DNA from 3 places in the Nocardia sp. NPDC058176 genome. Region 1 is predicted to be linked to each of the others. Evidence: riboswitches for the same ligand, from Rfam matches in the RefSeq annotation. Region 1 holds a riboswitch; each other region holds the start of a gene.
The links. A riboswitch is a leader RNA that binds a small molecule or an ion and turns the genes downstream of it on or off. The one in region 1 is predicted to bind cobalamin.
Positions count from the first base shown of each region.

Region 2: it holds a riboswitch for cobalamin, as region 1 does, so the genes downstream of both, metE (5-methyltetrahydropteroyltriglutamate--homocysteine S-methyltransferase) here and ACFVVM_RS06010 (ABC transporter substrate-binding protein) in region 1, are expected to answer to the same signal.
Region 3: it holds a riboswitch for cobalamin, as region 1 does, so the genes downstream of both, glyA (serine hydroxymethyltransferase) here and ACFVVM_RS06010 (ABC transporter substrate-binding protein) in region 1, are expected to answer to the same signal.

Region 1 is NZ_JBHVVA010000001.1:1,272,702-1,282,739, reverse strand. It holds gene ACFVVM_RS06020 (ABC transporter permease) at 1-713, opposite strand, end outside; gene ACFVVM_RS06015 (ABC transporter permease) at 710-1,651, opposite strand; gene ACFVVM_RS06010 (ABC transporter substrate-binding protein) at 1,665-3,320, opposite strand; cobalamin riboswitch at 3,356-3,483, opposite strand; gene ACFVVM_RS06005 (nitroreductase family deazaflavin-dependent oxidoreductase) at 3,522-4,007, opposite strand; gene ACFVVM_RS06000 (nitroreductase/quinone reductase family protein) at 4,141-4,677, shown strand; gene ACFVVM_RS05995 (family 1 glycosylhydrolase) at 4,931-6,253, shown strand; gene ACFVVM_RS05990 (TetR/AcrR family transcriptional regulator) at 6,292-7,017, shown strand; gene ACFVVM_RS05985 (diiron oxygenase) at 7,039-8,037, opposite strand; gene ACFVVM_RS05980 (LysE family translocator) at 8,174-8,818, opposite strand; gene ACFVVM_RS05975 (hypothetical protein) at 8,884-9,456, opposite strand; gene ACFVVM_RS05970 (TetR/AcrR family transcriptional regulator) at 9,565-10,038, opposite strand, start outside.
Region 2 is NZ_JBHVVA010000003.1:675,767-685,804, reverse strand. It holds gene ACFVVM_RS21105 (YceD family protein) at 1-216, opposite strand, end outside; gene ACFVVM_RS21100 (DivIVA domain-containing protein) at 304-1,077, opposite strand; gene ACFVVM_RS21095 (GtrA family protein) at 1,328-1,858, shown strand; gene coaD (pantetheine-phosphate adenylyltransferase) at 1,865-2,350, opposite strand; gene rsmD (16S rRNA (guanine(966)-N(2))-methyltransferase RsmD) at 2,354-2,917, opposite strand; gene ACFVVM_RS21080 (pyruvate carboxylase) at 2,914-6,312, opposite strand; cobalamin riboswitch at 6,595-6,798, shown strand; gene metE (5-methyltetrahydropteroyltriglutamate--homocysteine S-methyltransferase) at 6,938-9,202, shown strand; gene ACFVVM_RS21070 (short-chain fatty acyl-CoA regulator family protein) at 9,384-10,038, shown strand, end outside.
Region 3 is NZ_JBHVVA010000005.1:394,640-404,677, forward strand. It holds gene prpD (2-methylcitrate dehydratase PrpD) at 1-1,307, opposite strand, end outside; gene ACFVVM_RS26195 (short-chain fatty acyl-CoA regulator family protein) at 1,462-2,901, shown strand; gene ACFVVM_RS26200 (hypothetical protein) at 2,981-3,427, shown strand; cobalamin riboswitch at 3,468-3,699, shown strand; gene glyA (serine hydroxymethyltransferase) at 3,768-5,063, shown strand; gene ACFVVM_RS26210 (TetR/AcrR family transcriptional regulator C-terminal domain-containing protein) at 5,191-5,895, shown strand; gene ACFVVM_RS26215 (fatty acid desaturase family protein) at 5,983-7,182, shown strand; gene ACFVVM_RS26220 (hypothetical protein) at 7,354-7,737, shown strand; gene ACFVVM_RS26225 (hypothetical protein) at 8,095-8,715, shown strand; gene ACFVVM_RS26230 (flotillin family protein) at 8,715-10,038, shown strand, end outside.

The sequences.
Region 1 (10,038 bases):
AGGAATCGGCGCGCGTCACCGAGCATCGCACCGAGCTCGGCCTCCGGCATCTGCACACCCAGTCCCAGGAACGACAACCCCGCGAGCGCGACCACGATGCCACCGAGCCGCAAGGTGGCCACGATCAGGAACGGACCGAGCACCGCGGGCAGCAGATGCCGCACGCCGATCGCCGGTCTGCTCACCCCGGCCACCCGCGCCGCGACCACATACGGCCGCGTCCGCGCCTCCAAGGTCAGTGCCCGCGCGACTCTCGCATCCGCCGCCCAGCTCGCGGTCACCAGCGCCAGCAGCAGATTCAGATACCCGGGGCCGAGCAGGCCGACCACGGCCAGCGCCAACACCAAGCCCGGGATGGCGAGCACGACATCGATCACCCGCGAGACCGCCCGGTCGAGCCTGCCACCGTAAAGCCCGGCACCCAACCCGACCAGCAGGCTGATCGTCGCCGACCCCGCCAGCACGATGAACGCCGACAGCAGCGACAACCGCAGCCCGTTCAGCACGCGGGAGAACTGATCCCGGCCGTACTGGTCGGTCCCCAACCAGAACTCGGCATTCGGCGCGACCAGCTTGTCGCCGTAGTGCGGCTCGTTCGGCGGGAACTGCGCCACCCACGGGCCCACGATCGCCAACAACACCAGCACGCCCAGCAGGACCCCGCCGACGCGCACCGACGACGGCAACCCGGTCCGCAACACTCGAACTGTCACGCGTCCACCGCGATTCTGCGGTCGATCATCGCGGACAGCAGATCCGCGACCACGCTGGTGACCACATAGCTCAGAGTCGCGAAGATCGTGAACGCCTGGATCACCGGCAGATCCCGCGTCTTCACCGACTCCACCACATACGAGCCCAGACCCGGCCAGGTGAACACGGTCTCGACCACCGTCGCCCCACCGATCAACACCGCGGTGCCGACAGCGAGGGCGTGCAGCGACGGCACCGCGCTGTTGGGCACACCGTGCCGCCACAGGATCCGCCACCGCGACGCACCCCTCGCCCGCAACACCGCCGCGGTCGGCGAATCCAGGAACCCGAGCAGATTCGCCCGCAACAACCGGGACCAGGTATCGGACAGGCCGATCGCCAGACACACCGCGGGCAGCCACACCTGCCGCCAGGTCCCGTCGAGCGCGGCCTTACCGAAACCCAACCCGACGACGAACACCTGGATCAGCAACAACGCCACGATGAACCCCGGCACCGACGCGAACACCAGCGCCAGCCACCGGGTCCCGTGATCCGGCCACCGGCGCGGATACCGCGCCGCCACCACACCCAGCGCCACCGACAACACCAGCGCGAGCACCAGCGACGCCGAGGCCAGGGTCAGCGTGGCGGGCAGTCGTTCGGAGAACTCGCCCGAGACCGGGCGACCCGACACGAACGACAACCCGAAATCACCGCGCACCACACCCCACACCCAGTGCGCGTACTGCGCGAGGATCGGCTGATCCACATGCAACGTGCGGTCGAGCGCGCTGATCTGCTCCGGCGTCGGCTCCGGGACACCCTGCGCGACCAGGATCATTCGCGCGGGATCGCCCGGGGCCAACGGCATCAAGGCCCAGATCAGCACGCTCGCACCCAGCAGCGTGAGTACCGCCTCCACCACCCGGCGACGGGCGAGGACGAGAAAACGCATCGCCGAAGCTGCGCTACTTGCCGGTCTGGCTGGTGATGTGCCTGCGCACGCTCGACACCTGGTAATCGGCCCACTCCGGACCGGCCACCACGGTGAAGTACTTGAACGTCCCGGCCACCACATAGGCCTCGTCGCGCACCAGAATCGCCTGCGCCCGCTCGAGCAGCGCGTCACGGCGCGCGGTGTCGAACTCGCCGCGCAGCTCCTCGCCGATCGCATCGATCTCCGGATTCGCCACACCCTGCGCGTTCGCCGAACCACCGGTGGTCCAGCGCACCAGATACGGCTGGATCGGATCAGCGGTGCCCGACAGCGATCCACTCAGCGCCACCGACGACTCCCACGCGGCCGGGTCCTTCTTCACCGCGGCGGAATCCTCGGCATTGTCGATCCGCAGATCGAAACCGGCGCGCGCGACCTGGTCCTTCATCGCGATGGCGACATCGTTGGTCTCCGGGCCCTGCGCCTGGGTCACGAACCGCACCACCAGCTTCCGGCCGTCCTTGGCCCGGATCCCGTCACCACCGGGCACCCAGCCCGCGGCGTCGAGCAGGCGCTTGGCCTCGTCCAGATCGTGGACCTGGTTGTCCACCGCGAACGACAGCGAGTCCGGGTAGAGGCTCTTCGCGGCAGCGAACTGGCCGTTGCCGACATCGGCGGCGATGCCCTCGTAATCGATCGCCGCGGTGAATGCCTTGCGCACAGCGGTATCGGTGAAGATGCCCGCCTTCAGATTCATCTCCACCAGCAGCGACTGCAGCGCCAGCTCCGAGGACAGCACGTGGACGTCCTTGTCGCCCTGCAACTCCAGCTTGGCGGAGGTGGACGGGTAGAACGCCATGTCGGCTTCACCGCTGCGCACCCCGGCCAGGCGCGCCTGCTCGTCGGGCACCACGCGCACCGTGACCCCCTTCAGCGGCGGCGTGCCCTCCCAGTGGTTCGCGTACGGGGCGAGGACCAGGTTGTCCGGGGTCCACGCGGTGATCGCGTACGGGCCCGAATAGGCACCGGCGCCGACGATCTTCGCCGAGTCGCCGCCGGCCGCTTCCATCGCGGCGACGTCGTAGATCTGCAGCGAATTGTCGCGCGCGGCCAGCGCGGCGGGCACCATCGCGTTCGGCTTCGGCGTCGTGAGGACCACCTTGTCGCCGTCGACGGTCGCCGTGGTCGCGGGATCCAGATACACCTGGGCCGCCGTGGACTTGGCGATCTGCCTGGTCAACGCCGCCGCGACCGCCGCCGCGTCGACGGGCTTGCCGTTCTGGAAGGTGACGCCGTCGCGCAGCGTCACGATCCAGCGGGTGTCACCGTCGCGGGTCACCGATTCGGCGAGCCACGGTTCGACCTCGCCCTCGTCGGTGATCTGCAGCAGGTTCTCCGCGATACCCCAGTCGAACAGCCAGTTCGTGCCGGTGCCGATCGGGTCGAGGCCGGCGATCTTGTAGGAGTTGTAGATCGTCAGCTCGCCGTCACCGGACTCGCGCAGCGACTTGGCCGAGGCCGCCGCGCCACCCTCGGTCTCGCTCGACGCGCAACCGGTGAAGACCATCGCCACCGCGAGCAGCCCGGCCATGGTGACCGCTGCCTTCGACCGGCGACGTCGCGTCGTACCGGGAGCATGGTCGGGTAGCCGCGCGGCAGTGTGCCCGCGGCGAGTGAACACTCGCATCTTCATCCTCGTGAAACTCGGTCCTGAAAGGGCGCAGGTATCCTGGCTCCCGGATCAACGCTCGCCTTCGGCCTTCCAACCCAGGGAGGTCGTGGCCATCGGATGAAGGTCTGCTACTCGGTGACAGTTGCGGGACAGCCCCGGAATCGCACCGGTGTTCCCTGCGGAAGTGAACCTAGCATCACGAGGGTTGTGCGCGGTTCAGTCGGTGATCCGATCCAGCCGGAAGATCCGGAATTCGCGGCCACCCGAACGCTGGAACTCCATCTCGTAGCCGGGCCAGAACTCGACCACCTGGTCCCAGACGCGCTTGCGATCGACGCCGGCGATCTCGGTGACCGTCACCGGGAACGCGGAGCTGCCGTCGAAGCGCACCGACGCCGTACGGGCCGCGCGTAGATTCGCCGACCATGCCGGATGCTCGGGCTTGCCCCAGTTCGAACCGACGAGATAGAAGCCGTCCCCGTCGGGCACACACAGCAGCGAGGTCGTCCGCGGCTGCCCCGACTTCCGGCCCACCACCGTCACCTCGATCGACGGCAGGCCGGCCAGATCGAGCACACCCCATCGGCCACCGCTGAGCCTGCGCAACAGCCGCTCGGCCGGAAGTACGACAACGCCCCCACGCATCACCCAGGGTTGTTCCGCGAACACGCGCGCGACGCGCGGCAAGGGATTCCACACCATCCACGAATCCTGGCTCGAGCGAACTCGATCCACCCACTCACAACGGCCCGCTGAGAGACAACTCACTCGCACCGCCGGAGCGCCGCCGCGACATGCTGGACGACGCACCCTCGCGCGGCGCACCATGGACGTCATGGACGACGCAGCACGTCGCGCCGCCGCCGAAGCCGTCCTCGGTGAGCACGGACGACTGATCCGCAGCGCCCGCGACGGTAAGCGGCTCAGCGCCGCCATGCTGCCCTTCTTCCGGCTCCGCGCCCCACGCGGCTACGGCGTCCTCACCACCACCGGCCGCAAGACGGGTCTGCCCCGGCCGAAGTGCGTGCGGGTCCTGCGCGAGGGCGATCGCGCGTATCTCGTGCAGCTGATGCCACCCAACATCACCATCGAACAGCCGGACGCGGTCAATGCCTGGCTGCTCAACGTCCGCGCCGATCCGCGCGTGACGCTGGAACTGCGCGGCGGTACCCATGGCGGGACGGCCAGGGAGATCACCGATCCGGCGGAACTCGACACCGCGCGCGACCTGCTGTGCGACACCGTCGTCCCGCTCGACTTCGGCGAATGCGCCATCCACCTGCGGGGTCTCCCGACCCGGTCGAAGATCCGCGAGCTGCACTCCTATTGGTTCCGCACCGGGCGAGCCGTCGCGATCGACCTCGACACCTGAGCCGGACCTACGTCCCCAATCCACCCCTCCCCTTCCTTGCGAATTGCGCCGGTTAGGTGTGGACATGTGTCGAAGTGTTGGCTGGTAGGTTCAGGAGGGCTATTCATTAGTAGATGCGCATATCTACGTAAGAACATGAGTATTTCTCTTTGTTGGGCCGGCGATATGGCACACCGGAAGATTTCCCCCGCTGACCGGGCCCGATGTCGCACACTGAGCGCACTCCCCTCTCCTCCCTAGCTCCAGGAGCGCCATGCACTCCCCCAGCGGACGCCGACTCCTCGCCACCCTCGCCCTCACCGTCGCGGCACTGCTCACGGCCAGCACCTCCCCCGCACTCGCCCGGCCACCCGCACCGGACCGGATAGCACCGGTCGGGCCCGAATTCCTCTGGGGCGTGGCGGCATCCGGATTCCAGGCCGAAGGCGATGCGCCCGACAGCAATTGGCGCCGCTACGCCGAATCCGGCGCCACCGACGACCCGTATCTCGACTCCGTCGACTTCCGGAACCGCTACCGCTCCGACATCGCGCTGGCCGCGGATCTCGGTGTGCGCGTGTACCGCATCGGCATCGAGTGGGCGCGGCTGCAACCGCAGCCGGGTGCCTGGGACGAGGCGGGTTTCGCCTTCTACGACGACGTGGTCGAGGCGATCGTCGAGGCGGGAATGCGGCCGATGCTCACCCTGGACCACTGGGTGTTCCCGGGCTGGGCCGTGGACCGCGGCGGTTGGCGCGATCCCGAGATCGTGGCGAACTGGCTGGCCAATGCCCGCCGGGTGGTCGATCGTTACGGCGCGGCGGATCCACTCTGGGTGACCTTCAACGAACCGACGATCTATCTGGTCAACGAACTGCGCCACGGCGGCATCGGCGCCGCCGATGTCCTGACCATGGGCGAGCGGATCACCCAGGCGCACAACAGCATCTACGACTACATCCATCAGGTGCGCCCGGGCGCGCAGGTCACCAGCAATGTCGCCTACATCCCCGCGGTCGACGACGCGGTGAGCGGTCCGATCCTCGACCGGATCGCGGATCGTCTCGACTACATCGGCATCGACTACTACTACGGCTACTCCCCCACCAACCTGCAGGTGCCCGACCTCGAACGGCTCTGGACGATGCCGCTACAGGCCGAGGGCATCTACTACGCGCTCGACCACTACGCGCGGCGCTTCCCCGGCCGCCCGCTCTACATCGTCGAGAACGGCATCCCCACCGAGAACGGCCTGCCGCGCCCGGACGGCTACACCCGCGCCGATTCGCTGCGCGACACCGTCTACTGGGTGCAACGTGCGGTGGCCGACGGCATCCCGGTGCTGGGCTACAACTACTGGAGTCTCACCGACAACTACGAATGGGGTTCCTACACACCACGTTTCGGCCTCTACACGGTCGACGTGCTGACCGACCCGACCCTCACCCGCCGACCGACCGACGCGGTGGCCGCCTACCGCGAGATCGCCACGACGGGCGGTGTCGCCGCCGACTATCGGCCGACGCGGCCGCCCGCCGCGTGTTCGCTGGTCGACCTGCCCGCGAGCTGCACCGACCCGGTGTCGGTCCCTCGGTAGCGGATTCGGACAAGCCCGGGTGCTCTACACTCGGGCGGGTGTCGAGCGCAACGTCACGCCCCTCCAGCGCCGTGAGCGGCAGACAAGCCCGATGGCAACCGCACAACGACAGCCGCCGGGAGCGGATCGTGCTGTCGGCGATCGAGTTGCTCGAGCAGTCGGAGACCGGTGTCGAGGTGCCGATCGTGCAGATCGCCGAGCACGCCGGGCTCGCGAAATCGGTGGTGTATCGCCAGTTCGCAGGGCGCGACGAGCTGGATCGCCGGATCAGGAGCGAGATCGCCGACCGGTTCGTCGCCGACATCGAGGACTCACTCGACATCGGCGAGGGCTCCATCCACGAGATCCTCGTGCGCACCGTGGGCGGTGTGGTGACGTGGATCCAGGAGCACCCCCGATTACACGATTTCCTGCGTACCGGGCCCTCCGAGGCCGATTCCGACGTCGACGCGATGAGCGCGCTCATCGCCACGATCGCGGCCTCGACCAGGGCGCTGGTCACCGGCCTCGCGGGCGTGGTCGGTGTCGCCGACGACGGCTCGGCCGACGCGATGACCTTCGCCATCGTCTCGATGACCGAGGCCACCGTCACCCGCTGGGCCAATGATCCGAATCCGGTGCTGACCAGGGATCAGCTGATCGAAGAGGTCGCCTCCTACGCCTGGCACGTGGTCGACGGCGTCGCCCGCCGCCACGGCCTCACCCTCGATCCCGAGCAGCAACTCACGGCGGTCATCACCCAGCTGGCCGCCGGTGGCGGCTGAACCACCGCCACCGGGGCACCCTCAGGCGCTGTGGCGCGCGCTGCGTTCGGGCTCGCTGCGATAGCGCGACTTGGGCCCGTCGACGCCGAGCCGCTTCCACAGCTGCTTGGCGGCCGGGTTCATCAGGCCGAGGTCGTCGGCCAGGCGGCGCATGTCGCCGAAGTAGCCCGACAGAATCTTCTTGGAGTGCTCGGACTTCCAGAACGCCTGCTCGATCACTTCCGGCGGAATACCGAACTCGGGACCGAACGAGCGCGGCGGCGCCATGATCTCGTTCGCGAGCCAGCGCATGGCGATCGGGAAGGCCACCGAACACACGCCACGGTTGAACTTGCCCATCCGGCCGACGTGCGCGGTGAGGAAATCACCGGCGAAGGAGATGTGGCGCGCCTCCTCGGCGATGTGGATCTCCATGGTGCGCAACACCATCGGCGGCATGCTCTCGCCCTCGCGGATCACGGCCTTCTGGTAGTGATCGATCGGCTCCTCGCCGCCGAGGATGCCGATGAACAGGATCGCGTAGGCGTACCCGCCCGCGACGCCGATCAGCGGCGAGAGCGCCCGGAACATCGGGCGCATGCCGGGCACGTCGACGCCGATGCGGTTCACCAGCTCCTGGAACATCTGGATGTGGTTGCACTCTTCGGTCATCTCGTGCAAGCAGTACCGGAACTCGGGCGAGCCGTTGGGCAGCTTCATGATGTACTGCATCATTCCGCGGATCAGGATGCTCTCGAAGGCAGCGCCGACCTTGATCACATTGGCGGTGCGCCACTTGCCGATCGCGATCTGCTTGTCGAGCGGCTGGTCGCGATACCACTGGGTCGCGCCGAGCGGATCGACGTTCGGTGAGAGCACCCACCGCACATCGTTCGGGTCAAGGGCGAGCTCGGGCGAATCCCAGTCGATGTCGAGGTAGGGATCGAAATGCCGGTCGACAGAACCCTGCGACAGGGTTGCCAACGCATCTCGGTACTCCTCGCTGATGAGTCCGCCACGGCTCGATTCGGTCAGCGTCATCGGTGCCTCCTCGGTTCGCATCCGGCCGCCCAGCGCTGTAAGCGCCGTCACACCGGTTGATCCGAGAATAACTGAGACTCACGGTCCCAGACAACCCCCGCGGCCCCGCGAGTCCGAAATCGAGACCTTGCCCGATTCAGTCCTTTCGGCCGGTGAACGCGAGGGAGGCACCGAGACCGATCATGGCCAGGCCACCGGTCCCACCGAGTGCGGCCAGGCGGCGTGGAGTTCGCGCGAACCAGGTGCGGGTGGTGTCGGCGGCGAACGCCCAGATCGAGTCACAGATCAGGCCGAAGGCGGGAATGCACAGACCGAGCAGCAACATCTGCTGCGGAACGGCACCCCGGGCGGTGTCGACGAACTGCGGAAGCAGCGCGGCGAGGAACACGATCGTCTTCGGGTTGGCGAAACCGACGACGAATCCGTCGCGCAGGGCGGCCGCGGTGGAGAAGGTCCGCGTCACCGCGCCCGGCTCGATCGCCCTGGCCAAGTCCGCGCGATGTCGGATCGCCTGCACACCCAGATAGACCAGATAGATCGCCCCGGCGAGTTTCACCGCGGTGAAGACCGTCGCCGAGGTGGCGACCAGCGCGCCGAGACCGAACGCGACCGCCACGACCTGCGCGTACACGCCCGCGGCATTGCCGACCACCGTCAACAGGGCCACGCGCCGTCCGACCGTGAGCGCTCGGCTGATGGTGAACAGCACGCTCGGACCGGGAATCAGCACCAACAGGAACGACAGCCCCGCGAAAGACAGCAGGTGAGCCCAGGAGACCATGCAGCCGGACGCTAGCGGCGAACGACTGCGCTCGCAACGGGTTTCCACCGCCGGGTGGCACCCCGCTATTCGACAAGCAGAACCACCAGTTGGCGGGACAGGCCGGTGTCGCCGGGGCCGCCGAGCCAGACGAGGGGACGGCGGGGGTCGAGGCGGTCGAGGGCGTCGGGGAGGGAACCGTAGACGCGGTCGGCGCGGACGACGCACACCTGCGGGACGGATTCGGAGACGCCGGGGGCGCCGTCGACGTCGAGGGCGAGCGAGCCGGTGGAGGCATCGCCGGCCACGGCGTCACGCACGACCGCGTCGCCCGCGTCCACCGAGGCGGTGCCGCCGTGCAGGACGCGGTGGCCGGGTGCGCTGGCCCAGTGGTCGAGCCAGGCGGGGCCGGGCTCGACCGCGGCCAGGACCGACTGCACGCTCATCCCGTAGAGGACGTCGGCGACCGCGGCGGGCAGGCCGGCCAGGTCGACATTGCGAACCAGCGAGCCGTGCTCGCGCAACCGCTCGGCGAATCGAGCGAGGACGGCGGCGTGCTCGGCCGGATCGGCGGTCTCGCCGGTGCCCGTGGAGCGGCGCATCGGCACCCGACGCTCGTCGTCGGGGAGGTCGAGCAGCCCGTCACGGACTCGGCGCAAGATTTCCTCGCGAGAATTCAATCGGGTACTCCCGTTCGTTGGCGAGGCCCTCGGGCATCGCCGTTCACACAGTTCTCACCCCACATACCGCGGGAACCACCTAGATCGCTACCGTACCGATCGGTCCGTGGAAACCGGACGCGGCACGGCGAAGCCGAGCGAGCCGAGTAGCTGCTCGATCTGGAGGTCGAAGATCTCGGCCCGGTCGGTGAAGGTGTCGCGGCCGTACATGTCGAACACGTCGAAGTTCACGGCGCCGAACAGGGTGGTCCAGGCGCCGAGCGCGGCGGCGAACAGCCAGTCCGGGGTGGCCAGGTCGAACTCCTCGCGAATCGCCGTGAAATCGGCGGCGGTGCGGGCGGAGATCGCGGGTTCGGCACCGGGCGGGGTGAGCAGTCCGGCACGGTACGCACCGTCGATGACGCGGAGCATGGTCGAGATCACACGCTCCCCCGGCGCGCTGGTGTCCTCGGCGGGGGCGTCGTAGCCGGGCACCGGGGTGCCGTACAGCAACCCGTACCAGGCCGGTTCGGCCAGTGCCCATTCCCGCACGGTCCGCGCGAGGATCCGGAACCGGGTCGC
Region 2 (10,038 bases), on a different contig from region 1:
GACGGCCTGCAGCTGCAGGTCGAGTTCCACCGCGGCGTCGGCCGGGATGGCGATCAGGTCGAGACCCAGCCGCCCGTGGTCGGTGGCCGTGCGCCGCACATCCCGCATCGTGCCCGGCCGACGGCCGAGACTGCGGACATCCAGCACAAAACCCGCCTCCGACACAGGACCGTTGGTCTTGTGCGGACGCGCGGACGAACCGGAACGGGCGGACATCACTGACTCACTGACTTCTGGGGGGATCGTGGGCAACCACTCAACAGTACGGCAGGACCCCGCCGGAACTCAAAACGCGCCCTCGGCTCAGCGGCGGTGCTCGGCAGCGTATTCGGGGTACTCGGGCGAGGGCCCGCCGCGCATCTGCTGGCGGCCGCGGGTGATGGTGCGCCGGGTGGTGTTGAGCGTCTCCTCGAGCGCGGCGAGCTTGCCGCCGAAGTCGGCCATCCGCTCGTCGACGTAGTCGTCGCATTCGGCGCGCACCCGGTCGGATTCGGCCTGCGCCTCGTCGATCAGCCGGGCCGATTCGGCGTGCGCGGCCCGCACGACCTCGGTCTGGGCGACCAGGCGGGCCTGTTCGGCCTTGCCGTCGGCGACCGAGCGCTCGTAGGAGGCCTTGCCCGCCTCGATGGACCGGTCGGCGTCGATCTGGGCGCGACCGGTGAGCTCGTCGTATTCGGCGTTGCCGTCGGCGATCACCTGGTCGGCCTCGGCCTGGGCGGCGGTGACGAGGCGGTCGGCGTGCGCGGTGGCCTCGGCGACCATCCGGTCGGCGTGTGCCTTGGCGTCGGCCAGGATGCGGTCGGCCTCGGTGCGGGCGTTCTCGACGGTGCTGCGGGCCTGCTCGTTGGCCGTGGTGACCGTGGTCTCGGCGCCGGTGCGGGCGTCGCCGACGATCTTGTCCCGGTGGTCGAGCACGTCCTGGGCGTCGTCGAGTTCGCCGGGCAGGGCGTCGCGGACGTCGTCGAGGAGTTCGAGGACATCGCCGCGTGGCACGATGCAGCTGCGGGTCGGCGGGATGCCGCGCGCCTCTTCGACGATGGCGACCAGTTCGTCGAGTGCTTCGAATACGCGATACATGCTCACTACCCTCCTGCTCAATCCCGGCGAAACGACTACCGCCGACGCCCAGTGTGCCCGTCGACGGCGCGTGTGCCGAATGTCGGCGCGGTGTGTCGCGACAGTGTCCTAGATCGCATCGCAATCAAGTGGAGTGCGGCCCTCCACTTCCGCTACCATCGGTAGGCACGACAATGCCGTCCGCCGGGAAGCACCGCACGACTTTCGCTGTTGTTCTCCCCGAGACCTTTCATGGGAATCGGAGCCGACCATGACCGTTCTGGAAACACCGAGAACCTCGGTGTCGCATGTCGCGGGCATGCTCACTCCGTGGACGGGTCCGTACCCGGTGCCCGCGCCGCGCGTTGTCGTTCCCGCGGTGCGTCCCCGGCTCGACGGCTCCATGGCCTATCTGCGCGGCGACCGCGCGCTCCCCCAGCTCATCCGGTTCGCGCTGGTCGGCGGGTCCAGCAATGTCGCCTATGTGCTGCTGTTCTTCGCCATGTACGGCGTCGGCCCGCTGATCGCCAATGTCGTCGGCTCGATCGTGAGCACGATCATCGCCAACGAACTGCACCGTCAGCTCACCTTCCACGCGACCGACCGGGTCAGCTGGTTCACCGCGCAGTGGGAGGGCGGCGGGCTGGCCCTGCTCGGCCTCGGTGTCACCACGGCGGGCCTGGCCGCGCTCGATGTCTGGGCGCCGACCCTGGGCGGTACCGCCCAGGCGATCGCCGTGCTCGCCATCACCGCCGCCGTCGGCGGGATGCGCTTCCTGGCCCTGCGCGGCTGGGTGTTCTGAGAACGATCAGGCGCGGCGTTCGGCGATCCGCTCGAGCAGCCGCTTGTGCACGGCCTCGGGGAGCATGTCGCTGATGTCGCCGCCGTAGGTGGCCACTTCCTTGACCAGCGAGCTGGACAGGAAGCTCAGGCCGGGGTTGGTGGCGATGAAGAAGGTGTCGACGCCGGCGAGCTTGTGGTTCATCTGGGCCATCTGCAGCTCGTAGCCGAAGTCACCGGCGTCGCGCAGGCCCTTGACGATCGCGCTGACGCCCTCCTGCCTGGCGAAGTCGACCAGCAGTCCCTGCCAGGACGCGACGCGCACGTTCGGCAGGTGCGCGACCGATTCGCGCAGCAGTTCCATCCGTTCCTCGACGGAGAACGTGCCCTGTTTCTTGGGATTGACCATCACCGTGATGATCACCTCGTCGAACTGCGCGGCCGCGCGGGTGAAGACATCGACGTGACCGTTGGTGACCGGGTCGAAGGAGCCGGGACACAGTGCTGCAGCCATGGTTCAGACGCTAGCACCGAACTCGGCGAGCTCCACTCTGGTCTCCCCGTACTTGCGCGGCTTCAGCGGCGCATAGCCTGCGGGCCAGGTGATCTCGGGTGAGCGGCTGGATCGTTCCACCACCACGAGCGCATCGGGCGCCAGCCAGCCGTTGGCGGCCAGCGCGGTGAGGTCGGCGATCACGTCATCGGTGCTCACGTCGTAGGGCGGATCGGAGAACACCACGTCGTAGGCCGCGGACGCCGCGTGCGCGAGGACGGTGCCGACGCTGCCGACCCGCAGTTCGGCGCCGGGCAGACCGAGTTCGGCGATATTGGACCGCACCACGGCGGCGGCCTTGCGGTCGGATTCGATCAGCAGGGCGTGCGCGGCGCCGCGCGAGAGGGCTTCCAGGCCGAGGGCGCCCGAGCCCGCGTACAGGTCGAGGACCCGGGCGCCGTCGAGGTCGAGGCGGGCGTCGATGGCGCTGAAGAGCGCTTCGCGTACCCGGTCGGAGGTGGGTCGGGTGCCCGCGGGCGGCACCCTGAGGCGCCGCCCGCCGGCTGTTCCCGCGACGATGCGTGTCATTCCGACTCGCGCACAGCCAGTTCCACCAGCAGGTCGCCGCCTTCGACCTGGGCCACCTTGGCGGTGGCGATGCGGGCGACGATGCCGCTGCGCGGTGCGGTGATCGCGGCTTCCATCTTCATGGCCTCGATGGTGCCGACGGTGTCACCCGCGTGGATCTCCTCGCCTTCCGAGACGGCGACGGTGACGACGCCGGCGAAGGGTGCGGCGATATGACCCGGATTGTTCTTGTCGGCCTTCTCCGCGACCGGAACCTCCGAAGCGATCGACCGATCACGCACCGCGATCGGCCGCAACTGACCGTTCATGATGCACATGACCGTGCGCATACCCTTCTCATCCGGCTCGGAAATCGCTTCCAAACCGATGAGCAGGGTGACACCCTTCTCCAACTGAACGCGGTGTTCTTCACCACGACGCAGACCGTAGAAGAACTGATTCTCCGACAGACCGGTCGTGTCGCCGTACTTCTCCCGATGAGTACGGAACTCCGCGGTCGGGCCGGGGAACAGCAGACGATTCAACGTGTCGCGACGCTCTTCTGAGGATCCGTCCAGACCGGCCTGGTCCGCCGGGGACAGCGGTGTCTCGGGCTTGGGCTCGTTCCGCCCGGCCAGTGCCTTGCTACGGAACGGTTCCGGCCAACCACCGGCCGGAGTCCCGAGTTCGCCACGCAGGAAACCGATGACGGAATCGGGAATGTCGTAGCGGCCGGGGTCGGCGGCGAAGTCCTCGATGTCGACACCGGACCCGACCAGCGCGAGCGCGAGATCGCCGACGACCTTCGACGACGGCGTCACCTTGATCAGACGACCCAGAAGCCGATCAGCAGCAGCGTATTTCGCTTCGACTTCCTCGAACCGGTCACCGAGACCGAGCGCAATCGCCTGCTGCCGCAGGTTCGACAACTGGCCACCCGGAATCTCGTGGGTGTACACGCGACCGGTCGGCGCGGGCAGACCGGACTCGAAGGGGGCGTAGACCTTTCGCAGCGCCTCCCAGTAGGGCTCGAGGTCGCACACGTTCTGCAGGTTCAGCCCCGTGTCGTGCTCGGTGTGCGCGGCCGCGGCCACGATCGCCGACAGCGCGGGCTGGGAGGTGGTCCCCGCCATGGCCGCCGATGCGCCATCGACCGCGTCCGCACCGGCCTGCCACGCGGCCAGATACGTCGCCAGCTGTCCACCGGGAGTGTCATGGGTGTGCACGTGAACCGGCAGGTCGAAGTTACTCCGCAGCGCGGTAACCAGTTTCGCCGCGGCAGGGGCACGCAGCAGACCCGCCATGTCCTTGATCGCGAGCACATGCGCGCCCGCGTCGACGATCTGCTCGGCCAGCTTCAGGTAGTAGTCGAGGGTGTAGAGCGACTCGTCCGGGTTCAACAGGTCGCCGGTGTAGCTGAGCGCGACTTCCGCTACGGCGGTGCCGGTTTCCCGGACCGCTTCGATCGCGGGCCGCATCTGGTCGACATTGTTGAGCGCGTCGAAGATCCGGAAGATATCGATACCGGTCGCGGTGGCCTCGGAAACGAAAGCCCGCGTGACCTGTTCGGGGTACGGGGTGTAACCCACGGTGTTGCGTCCACGCAGCAGCATCTGCAAGCAGATGTTCGGCACGGCTTCACGCAGTGCGGCGAGCCGCTCCCACGGGTCCTCGTGCAGGAACCGCAGTGCCACATCGTAAGTCGCGCCACCCCATGCCTCGATCGAGAGCAGTTCGGGTGTCAGGCGGGCCACGTGTCCGGCCACGCCGAGCAGGCCGTTGGTCCGCACGCGGGTCGCCAGCAGCGACTGGTGCGCGTCACGGAAGGTGGTGTCGGTGACTCCGAGCGCCTTCTGCTCCCGCAGCGAGCGCGCGAAGCCCTCCGGCCCCAGCTCGAGCAGCCGCTGCCGCGACCCGGCGGGCGGCGGCACCGTCAGGTCGAGCGCGGGCAGCTTGTCGTAGGGGTACACCGTCGTCGGCCGGTCGCCATGCGGCTTGTTGACGGTGACATCGGCCAGGTAGCTCAGGATCTTGGTGCCGCGGTCGGCCGAGCCACGCGAGGTGAGCAGCTGCGGGCGCTCGTCGATGAACGACGTCGTCACCCGGCCCGCCTGGAAGTCGGGATCGTCGAGCACCGACAGCAGGAACGGGATGTTGGTCGTGACGCCACGGATCCGGAACTCCGCCAGCGCCCGGCGGGCACGGGCGGCGGCCGCGGGCAGGTCACGACCGCGGCAGGTGAGCTTCACCAGCATCGAGTCGAAGTAGGCGCCGATCTCCGCGCCCAGGTTCGCGCCACCGTCGAGGCGGATGCCCGCGCCACCGGGGGTGCGGTAGGCGGTGATGCGGCCGGTGTCGGGGCGGAAGCCGTTGGCGGGGTCCTCGGTGGTGATGCGGCACTGCAGCGCCGCGCCCCGGATGGCGACCGTGTCCTGGCTCAGGCCCAGGTCGGCCAGGGTCTCCCCGGCGGCGATGCGCAGCTGCGACTGCACCAGGTCGACGTCGGTGATCTCCTCGGTGACCGTGTGCTCGACCTGGATGCGCGGGTTCATCTCGATGAAGACGTGATTGCCGCGCTCGTCGAGCAGGAACTCCACCGTGCCCGCGTTGATGTAGCCGATCTGGCGGGCGAAGGCCACCGCATCGGCGCAGATCCGTTCCCGCAGTGCGGGATCCAGATTCGGCGCGGGCGCGAGCTCGATCACCTTCTGGTGGCGGCGCTGCAGCGAACAGTCCCGCTCGAACAGATGCATGACATTGCCGTGCTGATCGGCCAGGATCTGCACCTCGATGTGGCGCGGGTTCACCACGGCCTGCTCGAGGAAGACCGTGGGATCACCGAAGGCCGACTCGGCTTCGCGCGAGGCCGCCTCGATCGACTCCCGCAGCTGCTCGGGTGCGGCGACGCGGCGCATACCGCGCCCACCGCCACCGGCGACGGCCTTGACGAAGATCGGGTACTCGAGTTCGGCGGAGGCGGTGAGCAGTTCCTCGATGTCGGCCGAGGGTTCACTGGACTTCAACACCGGCAGCCCGGCAGCGCGCGCCGCCTCGATGGCCGTGGCCTTGTTGCCCGCCATCTCGAGCACCTCGGCGGTGGGCCCGATGAAGGTGATGCCCTCGCGCGCGCAGGCCGCGGCCAGGTCGGGGTTCTCGGAGAGGAAGCCGTAGCCGGGGTAGATCGCGTCGGCGCCCGCGCTCTTGGCCGCGTCGATGATCGCCTCGATCGAGAGATAGGCCCGGACCGGATGGCCCTGCTCCCCGATCTGATAGGACTCGGCCGCCTTCAGCCGATGCACCGAATTGCGGTCTTCGTACGGGAACACCGCGACGGTTCCGATGCCTAGTTCGTAGGCCGCTCGGAAGGCGCGGATGGCGATCTCGCCGCGATTGGCGACCAAGACTTTCGAGAACATTGGCCTACGGTACCCGGACCCGAACCACCGGTTCACCGGCAAGGTGGCTTCGTCGCATTCTTCACAGCGCACACCCGCCCACCTGCGAAGTTGCGTTCATCGGACCGTCACATCTCACCGTTTCGGACCGTCGCCGGTGCGGACTCGCGAGACCGGGTAATCCGCAGGTCACGGCACTGTTGGGGATGGTCCGGTCATCTCCGGCCCGGCGAGGCCCTATGCTGGTGGGTGCAGCTGGTTCGCCTGCGCGGTGGAAGAGTCGGAGCCCCGACCTCCCGCGCCGGTGTCGAAGCCCGCACCGGATCCTCCGGTGCCGGGTGAGAGGGAACCCGGTGAGAATCCGGGACTGTCCCGCAGCGGTATGCAGGAACGACCGCCGTCATCAAGCACTGAGCCCCGAGCTCGGGAAGCGACGGCCAGTAGGTCGGTCGATCACACGACCGGTGCCCGCGAGTCCGAAGACCTGCCGACTGTGCCGGATACGCCGTATCCGGCGGCCACCGCCTCGTGGATCGGGCGCGCGGACCACCAACAGACCTACCGCACGTGTGTCGTAGTGGACGGTCCGGCGGTTGGCGTCTGCCCGCATGGTGAGGGCCGTCCGTACCGCACTGGAGAAACTTCCGTGACTGTTTCGCACACTCCTTTCACCGCAACGGTTCTCGGTCTGCCCCGGGTGGGCCCGAACCGGGAGCTCAAGCGCGCCACCGAGGCCTACTGGGCCGGTCGCGCCGACGCCGGTCACCTGCACACCGTCGGCCGTGAACTGCGGCGCGCCCAGCTGCTCGAGCTGCAGGCCGCCGGCCTGGACTCGGTGCCGGTCGGCACCTTCTCCTACTACGACCAGGTGCTCGACACCGCCGTGCTGCTCGGCGCGCTGCCGCCGCGGGTCGCCGGGATCGCCGATCCGCTGGACCGCTACTTCGCGGCCGCGCGCGGCACCGACACCGTCGCCCCGCTCGAGATGACCAAGTGGTTCGACACCAACTACCACTACCTGGTGCCCGAGATCGGCGCCGAGACGGTCTTCTCGCTGAACCCCGAGAAGCTGCTGGCCGAACTGGCCGAGGCGATCGAACTCGGGGTCGCGGCCCGCCCGGTGGTGGTCGGCCCGATCACCTTCCTGAAGCTGGCCAAGGCCGCCGACGGCGCGGCACTGGACCGCCTGCCCGAGCTGGTCGCCCTCTACCGCGACCTGCTCACCCAGCTCGCCGACGCGGGCGCGCAGTGGGTCCAGATCGACGAGCCTGCGCTGGTCACCGACCTCACCGAGGCCGAGATCGCGCTGGTCCGCGAGACCTACACCGAGCTGTCGAGCGGCGAGCGGCGACCGGCGATCCTGGTCGCCACCTACTTCGGCCACCCCGACGGCGCACTGGCCGCCCTGGCCGACACCGCCATCGAGGGTGTCGCGGTCGACTTCACCGCGGGCACCCAGGTCGGTGACCTCGCGGTGCTGCCCGCGCTGGCGAACAAGCTGGTCGTGGCGGGCGTCGTCGACGGCCGCAACATCTGGCGCACCGATCTCGACGCCGCGCTGAGCACGCTGGGCACCCTGCTCGGCAGCGCCGGTTCGGTGGCCGTGTCCAGCTCGTCCTCGCTGCTGCACGTGCCGTACTCGCTGACCCCCGAGACCGGGCTCGACGAGCGGCTGCGCTCGTGGCTGGCCTTCGGCGCCGAGAAGGTCGCCGAGGTGCGCGTGCTCGCCACCGCCCTCACCACGGGCACCGATGCCGTCGCCGCCGAACTGGCCGCCGCGCGTGATGCCGCCGAATCGCGGCGCACCGATCCCCGCCTGCACGTCGAGCAGGTCCGTACCCGGCTGGCCGCCCTCGACGAGAGCGACCTGAACCGCCTGCCCGCCGACGAGCGGCGCGCCCTGCAGCGCGACCACCTCGACCTGCCGGTGCTCCCGACCACCACCATCGGCTCCTACCCGCAGACCTCGACCATCCGCCTGGCGCGCGCCGCCCTGCGCAAGGGCGAGATCGACCAGGCCGAGTACGTGCGCCGGATGCAGGCCGAGATCGCCGACGTGATCACCCTGCAGGAGAAGCTGGGCCTGGACGTGCTGGTGCACGGCGAGCCCGAGCGCAACGACATGGTGCAGTACTTCGCCGAGCTGCTCGACGGCTTCGCCGCCACCGACAACGGCTGGGTGCAGTCCTACGGCACCCGCTGCGTGCGCCCGCCGATCCTGTTCGGTGACGTCTCGCGGCCCGAGCCGATGACGCTGTCGTGGATCGGCTACGCCCAGTCGCTGACCACCAAGCCGGTCAAGGGCATGCTCACCGGCCCGGTGACCATCCTGGCCTGGTCGTTCGTGCGCGACGACCAGCCGCTGGGCGACTCGGCCCGCCAGGTGGCGCTGGCCATCCGCGACGAGACGGTGGACCTGGAAGCCCAGGGCACCAGGGTGATCCAGGTCGACGAGCCCGCCCTGCGCGAGCTGCTGCCGCTGCGCGCGGCCGACCAGCCCGCCTACCTGCAGTGGTCGGTGGACTCGTTCCGCCTGGCCACCGCCGGTGTCGCCGACACCACCCAGGTGCACACCCATCTGTGCTACTCGGAGTTCGGCGAGGTCATCTCGGCCATCGCGGGTCTGGACGCCGATGTCACCTCGATCGAGGCGGCGCGTTCGCACATGGAGGTCCTCGACGACCTGAACGCGGCGGGCTTCGCGCTCGGCGTCGGTCCGGGCGTCTACGACATCCACTCCCCGCGCGTGCCCTCGGTGGAGGAGATCACCACCTCGCTGTCGGCGGCGCTGAAAGCGGTTCCGGCCGAGCGTCTCTGGGTGAACCCGGACTGCGGTCTGAAGACCCGTGGCCCGGTCGAGGTCGAGGCCTCGCTGCGTAATCTGGTGACCGCCGCGACCGCGCTGCGCTGATCATCGCCGTGACTGCCCCGGACGGATTCGCTCCGTCCGGGGCAGTCGCGTTTCGGCACCCGGCTCTTCGCACGTTACGCACCAGTAGTTACAGATAGAATCCCTTGCAGGACTGGGGTTCTCCACAGACAATCGTGACTTTCAGCGAATATTGCGAACCAGCCGCGTTAGGATCTGCCACGTGCGAAAGATGTACGCGGGGGCCAGGCTGCGACGGCTGCGCGAAGAACGACGAATGACCCAAGCCGCGCTCGCCAAATCGCTGGATCTCTCGCCGAGCTATCTCAACCAGCTCGAGCGCGATCAGCGCCCGCTCACCATTCCCGTGCTGCTGAAACTCAATTCGACCTTCGACCTCGACGTCCAGTTCTTCGCCGCCGACTCCGACGCCCGCCTGGTCTCGGACCTGCACGAGGTGCTCGTGGAAGCCGCGGGCGGCGGTGACACCGCCCCGATCACCGAGGTCGAGGAGCTGGCGACCCGGCTGCCGGAGGTGGCGCGGATCGTGATCGCCATGCACCGGCGCCTGCGCGCGGCCACCGATCAGCTCGATCTGCTGTCCTCGCGGGTCGATACGCCCACGGGCGCACCGGGCACCCCCATGCCGTACGAGGACGTGCGCGACTTCTTCTACGACCACCGCAATCACATCGCCACCCTCGATCACGCCGCCGAGCAGCTGTTCGAGGAGTCCGGGCTCAGTATCGGTTCGCTGGATCGGCAACTCGCCCGGGTCGCCGAGGAACGCGCGGGCGTGACCGTGCTCGTGCGCGGCGACGGTGCCGACCCCACCATCCCGAAACGCCACTACGATCCCGACACCCGCACCCTGACGC
Region 3 (10,038 bases), on a different contig from region 1:
GGGCGCGCGCCGAGCGGGTGCGCGTCGGCCACGGCCAGCTCGTCGACGATCACCTCGCCGCTCTTGAGCGTGACCTCGGCGCGGGCGCCGAAGGCCTTCTCGTTCGGGTCGGTCGAGTGGTAGCGGCGGGTCCACTCCGGGTCCTCGGCGGTGGAGATCTTGTTCCACAGCTCGATGGTGTCCGGGCGCTGGGCGCGCTCGGGGGCGTAGGAGCGCTCGTGGTGCCAGGTGCCGTCCTGCAGGGCGACCGCGAAGATGTACATGATCGAGTGATCGAGGGTCTCGCGAGAAGCCTTGGGGTCGAACTTCTGCGGGTCGTTCGAGCCGGTGCCGATCACGTAGTGCGTGTGGTGGCTGGTGTGCAGCACGACGGTCGCGATCTGGTCCAGATCGCCGATCCGCTCGCGCAGGCGGAACGCCAGGTCGATCGGGGCCTGGCTCTGGTACTCGGCCGAGTGCTCCTTGGTGTAGGTGTCGAGGATGCCGCGCTTGGCCTCGCCGGGGCCGGGCAGCGGCACCGAGTACTCCACCTTCGGACCGCCGAGCAGCCAGGCGATGACACCGTCCTCGCCCTCCCAGATCGGCGACGGCGCGCCCTCACCACGCAGCGCGCGGTCGACCGCTTCCACCGCCATCTTCCCGGCGAAGGCGGGGGCGTAGGCCTTCCAGCTCGAGATCTCGCCCTTGCGGGACTGGCGGGTGGCCGTCGTGGTGTGCAGGGCCTGGCCGATGGCCTGGTAGATGGTCTCGGTGTCGAGGCCGAGCAGGGTGCCGATGCCTGCCGCGGCCGAGGGGCCGAGGTGGGCGACGTGGTCGATCTTGTGCTCGTGCAGGCAGATCGCGCGGACCAGGTCGACCTGGATCTCGTAGCCGGCGGCCAGACCGCGGATCAGATCGCGACCGTCGCGACCGGTGTGCTGGGCGACCGCGAGGATCGACGGGATGTTGTCGCCCGGGTGCGAGTACTCGGCGGCCAGGAAGGTGTCGTGGAAGTCGAGCTCACGCACGGCGACACCGTTGGCCAGGGCCGCCCACTCCGGCGAGAACCGGCCGGGCACGCCGAACACGGCGGCGCCGGGGCCGTACGGGTGGGCCTGGGCCTGGGCGCGGGCGTTGGCCACCGGGCGGCGGGTGATCGAGGCCGCCGCCACCGACGCGTTGTCGATGATCCGGTTGACGATCATCTCCTCGGTCTCCGCGGCCACCGCGACCGGATCGGCGGCAACCTCGGCGATCCGCCACGCGAGATGTTCTTCCCGGGGGAAATCCTCGGCGGAGCGGTGCGTGCGGACAAGGTGGTTCTTCACGGTCGAGGCCTCCCAGAGCGGTTGTTGATGCGCTTGTATTCGCACGTTACACACGCCCTGATCACCGCGAAATACACCGCAAATGCCAAATGTTGTGGACGGAATTCAGCAAATTTGTGGAAGTTGTGAAAAGCGATGCTGATACATTGGCGGCATGCAGAAGATGTACGCAGGCGCTCGGCTGCGCACGCTGCGCGAACAACGGCAGCTGTCCCAATCGGGGATGGCGAAGGTCCTCGGGCTATCGGTGAGTTACGTCAACCAGCTCGAGAACGACCAGCGCCCGCTCACCGTCCCGGTGCTGCTGCGCCTGAACGCCACCTTCGACCTGGACATGGGATTCTTCGCCGCCGACACCGACGCCCGGCTGCTGGCCGACCTGCAGGACGTGTTCGCCGAGGACCCGGAAGCGGCCTCGATCACCAATGCCGAGCTCGAGGATCTGCTGTCCCGCGTGCCCGGCGCGGCCCGGCTGCTGGTGAGCCTGCACCGGCGCCTGCGCGGCGCGACCCAGCAGGTCGAACAGTTCTCCGCCGACATCGAGGGCTCGGCCGTCGAACCCGGCACCGCGATGCCGTACGAGGACGTCCGCGACTTCTTCTACGACCGGCGCAATCACATCCCCGAACTCGACCGGGCGGCCGAGCAGATGTTCGTCGACAATCGGCTCACCGTCGGCGGACTCGATCTGCAATTGACCCGGCTGCTGCACGAGCGCCACGGCATCAGCGTCACCATCCGCTCGGACATGCCGACCGATCCCGGCCCGAAACGGATCTACGATCCCGCCGCGCGGCACATCATCCTGGCGCGCAGGCTCTCCCCCGGCCAGCGCGCCTTCCAGCTCGCCACCCAGTTGGCTTTCCTCACCCACGCCGACACCATCAACGCGCTCGCCGCCTCGGTGGAGACGATGCCCGCCGAATCCCGTGATCTGTTGCGCGTCGGCCTCGCCAACTATTTCGCGGGCGCGTTGATCCTGCCGTACACGCGATTTCGCAATGCGGCCGAGGAATTGCGCTATGACATCGATCTGCTCTCGGCCATGTTCGAGGTGGGTTTCGAAACCGTCTGCCACCGGCTGTCCACCCTGCAGCGGCCCAATCTGCGCGGGGTGCCGTTCTTCTTCGTCCGCACCGATCGAGCGGGCAATATCTCGAAACGCCAGTCGGCCACCGCATTTCATTTCTCCCGGGTCGGTGGCAGCTGCCCGCTGTGGGTGGTGCACGAGGCCTTCACCACGCCGGGCCGGATCCGCACGCAGATCGCCGAGATGCCCGACGGCCGCAAGTACCTGTGGCTGGCCCGCACCACCGACGAGAGCGCGCCCGGATACCTTTCCGCCAAAAGGGATTTCGCCATCGGACTGGGGTGCGACCTGGCCTATGCCGAGAAGCTGGTCTACTCCCACGGCCTGCCGATCCACGACGAGGCCACCGCGGTCCCGATCGGCGCGGGCTGCAAGATCTGCGAACGCCACGAGTGCGCGCAGCGCGCCTTCCCGCAACTGGGCCGCGCGATCCGGGTCGACCAGAACCGCGCGGCCAACATCCCGTACACGCCGGTCGACCGCGCGGCACGGGCCTCGCGGTAGCTGCCTGCGGCGCACCGCGTAGCGGCGATCGCGATCGCGGCGTGGGAGGGCATTGCCGGACGCGGTGGCCTCCGGCATCATCGACCTCGTGACCAAGGTGAGCCTGACCACCGAGCTGCCGATCTCCGCCGAGCTGGCCCGCTCGCTCGCCGCCAAACCCGAACTGTTCGCCTACGTCGTCCGGCCGTACCTGCGGGTGCCGGGGATGAGCATTCCCGAGCACATCGAACCGGGCGCACTGGGTTCGGCCCGGCTCTGGCTGTTCGGGATCGTCCCGCTGTGGACCCACCGTCTGCGGATCGTCTCGCTCGACGAGTTCGAGATCTACACCAACGAGCACGGCGGCCCGCTGCGCGTCTGGAATCACCGGCTGACGTTCGCACCCCTCGGCCCGAACAGTTGCCGCTACACCGACGAGATCGAGATCGAGGACGGCCTGCACGGCCTCGCGACCCGCGCCTTCATCCACCTGATGTTCCGCCACCGGCACCGCCGCTGGCGGGCGCTGGCCCGGGTCCTCGCCTGAGACCGGGCTCTCCGCTCGCCGAGCTGCCCATCTATGCTGTTCGCGCAGCTGGTTCGCTGGTGACGACGTTTACGGGAGCCCCCGATCCGTCACGAGCGTCGAAAGAGGGAACCCGGTGGGAATCCGGGACTGTCCCGCAGCGGTGAACAGGAACGACCGCCGTCATCGGCACTGGACGCGCACGTCCGGGAAGCGACGGCCAGTAGGTCGACCCGAGGATTCCGGGTCGATGCCCGTGAGTCCGAAGACCTGCCCGCTGTGCCGGATACGCCGTATCCGGCGGCCGTCGCCTCGCGGATCTGGCGGCGATCATCCTTGCTAGCCAACGGAGTTCGAACCTGTGGTTGTTTCCAGCACCTCTGTCAATGATCTGTCCCTCGACGAGCTTGATCCCGAGTTGGCCGCCGCGATGGCAGGCGAACTCGCCCGCGAACGCGACACCCTCGAAATGATCGCCTCGGAGAACTTCGTCCCCCGCGCGGTCCTGCAAGCCCAAGGCTCGGTCCTGACCAACAAATACGCCGAGGGCTACCCCGGACGCCGCTACTACGGTGGCTGCGAAGCCGTCGACGTCGTCGAAACCCTGGCCCGTGACCGCGCCAAAGAACTCTTCGGCGCCGAATTCGCCAACGTCCAACCCCACTCCGGCGCCCAAGCCAACGCCGCCGTACTCATGGCGTTGATGAACCCCGGCGAAACGTTGTTGGGTCTCGACCTCGCCCACGGTGGGCATTTGACCCACGGCATGCGGTTGAACTTCTCGGGCAAGCTCTACGACGTCCACTCCTACGGAGTGTCCAAAGAAGACCACCGCATCGACATGGACGAAGTCCGTGACATCGCGATCAAAGCCAAACCGAAGGTCATCGTGGCCGGTTGGTCGGCCTACCCGCGTCATCAGGACTTCGCGCGCTTCCGGGAGATCGCCGACGAGGTCGGGGCCTACCTGTGGGTCGACATGGCCCACTTCGCCGGCCTGGTCGCCGTGGGCCTGCATCCTTCCCCGGTCCCGTATGCCGATGTCGTGTCCTCCACCGTCCACAAAACGTTGGGTGGCCCGCGCTCCGGGTTGATTCTGGCCAAGCAGGAATTCGCCAAGAAGCTCAACAGTGCGGTGTTCCCCGGGCAGCAGGGCGGGCCGCTCATGCATGTGATCGCGGCCAAGGCCGCGGCGTTCAAGATCGCCGCGACCGACGAATTCACCGACCGCCAGCAACGGACCCTCGCCGGTGCCCGGATCCTGGCCGAACGCCTCACCGGCGCCGATGTCGCCGACAAGGGTGTTTCGGTGTTGACCGGCGGCACCGACGTCCACCTCGTCCTGGTCGATCTGCGTAACTCCGAACTCGACGGCCAGCAGGGCGAGGACTTGCTCCACGAGGTCGGGATCACGGTCAACCGCAACGCGGTCCCGTTCGACCCCCGTCCCCCGATGGTCACCTCCGGTCTGCGGATCGGCACCGCCGCCCTGGCCACCCGCGGCTTCGGTGACAGCGAGTTCACCGAGGTCGCCGACATCATCGCCGCGACCCTGGCAGGCACTTCCGATACCGAAACCCTGCGGGGTCGGGTCTCGAAGCTGGCGCAGAGTGTCCCGTTGTATCAAGGCCTGGAGGACTGGAACCTCCTCGGCTGACCATCCACCCCGAGGCCGATGGCCCGGTCCACCCCCAAGGCCCGGACCATCGGCACACCGGACCAACCGCCTTGTCAACGCTGTAGGCCTACACTGATCACCAGTCGACGCAGACGGAGGTGCCCCGATGGCCGAAAGTTCGACAGACCGGCCAGAACCACGCTTCGGACGCCCCAGCGGACCCGTGACCAGGGAATCGGTGCTCGCCGCCGCGCTCACGATCGTCGACCGTGACGGTGTCGACGCGCTGTCGATGCGGCGGCTCGCCGAGGCGGTCGGGCGCGATCCGATGGTGATCTACCGGCACCTGCCGAACAAGGCCGCCGTGCTCGACGGCGTGGCCGAACTCGTCTTCGAACAGCTGACCGTCGACGCCGACGATCCCGACTGGATCGCCCAGCTGCGCGCGGTCGCCCGCGCGTTCCGCGCGATGGCCCTCGCGCACCCCAATGTCGTTCCGCTGCTGGTGACCCGGCCGCTGTCCACCCCGCTCGGGATGCGGCCGCCCGCGGTGGTCCGCCCGCTCGAAGGCGTCCTGCGCCTGCTCACCACGGCGGGCTTCACCGGCGCCGACGCGCTGCACGTCTACCGCGCGCTGTTCGGCTTCCTCTACGGCCACGTGCTCAACGAACTGCAGGAGATCGTCGAGCGGCCCGAGGAATCCGACGAGGTCCTGCGCCTGGGCCTGCACCGGCTGCCGATCGGCGAATTCCCGCTGTTGCGCGCGCTGGCCCCGACCCTGGCCGCCTACGACGGCGCCGCCGAACTCGAACGCGGCCTCGACATCCTGCTCACCGGCCTCACCGCCACCCTGCCCGATCCCACGCGCTAGCCCGCCCCCAGCGGCCTCTATGCCGTCTATCTACAGCGTAGACTAACGGCGTAGCAGCACAGCTACGCCCAGCTGAGGATTTGCCGCATGGCCATCACCGAAGTCGCGGTCTACGCGCACCTGACCGACGCCGATGTCGACGCGCTCGGCGCGGAACTCGACGCGATCCGCCGCGAGATCGAGGACCGGCGCGGCACCACCGACGCCACCTACATCCGCCGCACCATCGCCTTCCAGCGGATACTCGACGCGAGCGCCCGGCTGGTGCTCGTCTGCACCCGATCACGACTGGGCTGGCTGGTCGGCACCACCGCGCTGGCCGCAGCCAAGAGCATCGAGAACATGGAGATCGGGCACAACGTGTCGCACGGCCAGTGGGATTGGATGAACGATCCCGAAATCCATTCGCGCACTTGGGAATGGGACATGGCCGGGGTCTCGTCGCAGTGGCGCTATTCACACAACTACCGCCATCACGTGTTCACCAATGTGGTCGGCATGGACGACGACGTCGGCTTCGGCGTGCTGCGGGTGACCCGCGATCAGCGCTGGAGTCCGCGCCGGCTCATCCAGCCGCTGCACAATCTGCTCCTCGCGGCCACCTTCGAATGGGGCATCGCCCTGCACGGGCTGTATTCCGAACAGGAACGCGCGGCGACCCCGGCCGGGAAGAAAGCGCACACCAGGGCGCTGCTCCGCAAGATCGGCAGGCAGACCGCCAAGGACTACCTGCTCTTCCCCCTGCTCAGCGGCCGCCGGTGGCGCCGCACGCTCACCGGCACCGTCGCGGCCAACACCCTGCGCAACCTGTGGGCGTACGTGGTGATCTTCTGCGGCCACTTCCCCGACGGCGCGGAGAAATTCACCCCGGAGGCGATCGAGGACGAGACGCACGCGCAGTGGTATCTGCGCCAGATGCTCGGCACCGCGAACTTCGACGCCGGTCCGGTCCTCGCCTTCCTCAGCGGTCACCTCTCGCATCAGATCGAACATCACCTGTTCCCCGATCTGCCCAGCAATCACTACGCCGAGATCGCGGTGCGCGTGCGCGCGCTCTGCGACAAGTACGACCTGCCCTACACCACCGGTCCGCTCCCCCGCCAATACCTGCTGACGCTGCGCACCATCCACAAGCTGGCCCTGCCCGACGCCTTCCTCACCGCCACCAGCGACGACGCACCCGAGACCGCCTCGGAGCGCAAATTCGCCGTCGGCGCCGAATCCGGCAGTGTCCGAGGTGGATTGCGCACCGCACTGCGCGCGGCCCGCCGGACCGAGGCCGCCTGAGCCGTCCCGATCGAGCGATTCACGCGCCGGGTGTTTGCTGTGTTGTCTATATTCAGACCGTTAGCCGAAGAACCGAATCGAATCCACTGGTGAACAGATGGCAGGACGATCATTCACCAAGGCGCTGATCATTTGCCGATCACCGGCAGCGAGCACGAGAAGGGTTGACCTATGAGGCGTTTCCCGTTCATCGTCGCGATCGCAGCAGTGGCGCTACTCGGCGCCGGATGCTCCGACGACTCCCCGACGGCGCCGGCGACCACCACGACCACCACCGCGCCGGAAACCACCGAGACCGCGCCGCACGAGCAGCACACGACCCCGAACGAGCAGCCGATCCCGGTACCGCCGACCACGGTGTCGATGATGCCGAACCCGAACGGTGACGGCAGCCAGGTTCCCTGCGAGGGCACCATCTGCACCAACCCCAATCACGGCGCTGGCCCCGATCCCGAGGAGAACGGCGGGCACGAAATGCCGAACCCGAACGGTGACGGCAGCGAGGTTCCGTGCGAGGGCACCATCTGTACGAATCCGAATCACGGCGGTAATTGATGATCGCTACCACGGACTGAACTTCGGAAAATTCTGAGACGAAACAGTATTCGTGTATAGTGGGACGGATCGACCTCAGGTCGATTCGTCCCACATGTCTGTGATTGCGCACACCATCCGGTCTGATTCACGGCGCATCCGCGCACGTCATCGGGTATCCTGCAGCTGAATTCACTTGCACGATCCGGGCTTCCGGTCGGCAATCAACGAATTCATTCATTTCGGGGTCGCCAGACGTGGGGAGATTTGTCGTGCAATTCATGGGGCGCATTCGCGATGCCATTCACCGTTCGCGAAAAGACGGCCGACACGGCGGATCTCGCACGTTCGGAATGTCGGTGACCACCTCGCCGCCGCATGGGTGAGTTCCTCGCCGCCGTCGTGTCCTTTCCGACGGCACTGTTCAGTTTCGCGTTGCTCGTCGTCATCGGATACTGGCTGGTGGTGCTCGTGGGGGGCACCGAGGTCGACGCGTTCGACGGCGGCGAATCCGGGTCGACGGTCGGCGGTTTCGACGCACTGGGCCTGAGCGGTGTACCCGTCACGGTCGCGGTGACCGGGCTGGTCGCCCTGTCCTGGTTCGCCAGCCTGGTCGGCACCGTCGCGATCGGCGCGCTCGGCCTGGCCGGAATCGCCGCGATCGTCGCCGGGTGCGCGGTCCTGCTCGTGGCCGTCGTCGCCGCCGTGGCAGGCACCCGGCTCGTGGTGATCCCGCTGCGGCGCTTCTTCCGGCACGGTCCCGCACCGTCACTACAAGACTTCGTCGGCCGGATGTGCGTGGTGCGCACCGGTCGCGTCGACGAGGAATTCGGCCAGGCCGAACTCACCGCCGACGACGGCTCATCGGCCGTCATCCAGGTCCGGCAGAGCGCACTGCATGCCGCGACCGCTCCCCTGACCCAAGGGGATTCCGCTGTCGTCTACGACTACGACCCGGCCACCGGAACGTTCTGGGTGGCCGCTCTGGAGGGGAACTGATGTCCACCATCGCCATCGGATTCGGCGTGCTCGTCGCCGTGATCCTGCTGTCCGTACTCGCCGTGCTGTTCCTGGTGAGCCGACTGTTCAAGAAGGTCAGCCAGGGCCGCGCGCTGATCATCTCGAAGATGCGCAAGGTCGATGTGACCTTCACCGGCGCCGTCGTGCTCCCGGTCCTGCACAAGGCCGAGTTCATGGACATCTCGGTGAAGACCATCGAGATCGCCCGCGTCGGCCGCGACGGGCTGATCTGCCGCGACAACATCCGCGCCGACATCAGGATCACCTTCTTCGTGCGGGTCAACAAGACCGTCGAGGACGTCATCAAGGTGGCCCAGGCCATCGGCACCGAACGCGCCAGCGATCAGGCCACGCTGCAGGAACTGTTCAGCGCCAAGTTCTCCGAGGCGCTCAAGACCGTCGGCAAGCACCTGGACTTCGTCGACCTCTACACCCACCGCAACGAGTTCCGTGACCGGATCATGGCCGTCATCGGCACCGACCTCAACGGCTACAGCCTCGAAGACGCCGCCATCGACTACCTCGAGCAGACCCCGCTGATCCAGCTCGACGCGCAGAACATCCTCGACGCGCAGGGCATCCGCAAGATCACCGAGCTCACCGCCATCGAGCACGTGCGCACCAACGAGTTCCGCCGCCACGAGGAGAAGGAGATCACCCGCCAGAACGTGGAGGCGCGCGAGGCCGTGCTCGAGCTCGAGCGCCAGCAGGCCGACGCCGAGAACCGGCAGCGCCGCGAGGTCGAGACCCTGCGCGCCCGGGAGGAAGCCGAGATCCTGCGGGTGCAGGCCGAGGAGCGGCTCAAGGCGCAGACCGCCTTCATGCGCACCGAGGAAGCCCTCGGCATCCAGGCGCAGAACAAGGATCGCGAGATCGCCGTCGCGGAGAAGAACCGCGAGCGGGTGATCGCGATCGAGTCCGAGCGCATCGAGAAGGACCGGCTGCTCGAGGTCGCCGACCGGGACCGCGCGGTCTCGCTGGCGCACATGTCCAACGAGCGCGAGGTCGAGGTCGAGCGCCGCACCGTGGCCGAGGTGGTGCGCGAGCGCGTCGCGGTCGACAAGACCGTCGCCGAGCAGGAAGAGCAGATCAACCGGCTGCGCGCGACCGAGGCCGCCGAGCGCGACCGCCAGGCCATCATCATCCGCGCCGAGGCCGAGGCCCAGGAGCACCTGGTCAAGGACATCAAGGCCGCCGAGGCGGCCGAGGCTGCCTCGAAGTTCCTCGCCAAGGAGTCGATCACGCTGGCCGAGGCCGAGGTCGAGGCGGCGGAGCTGAAGGCCAAGGCCAAGATCCGGCTCG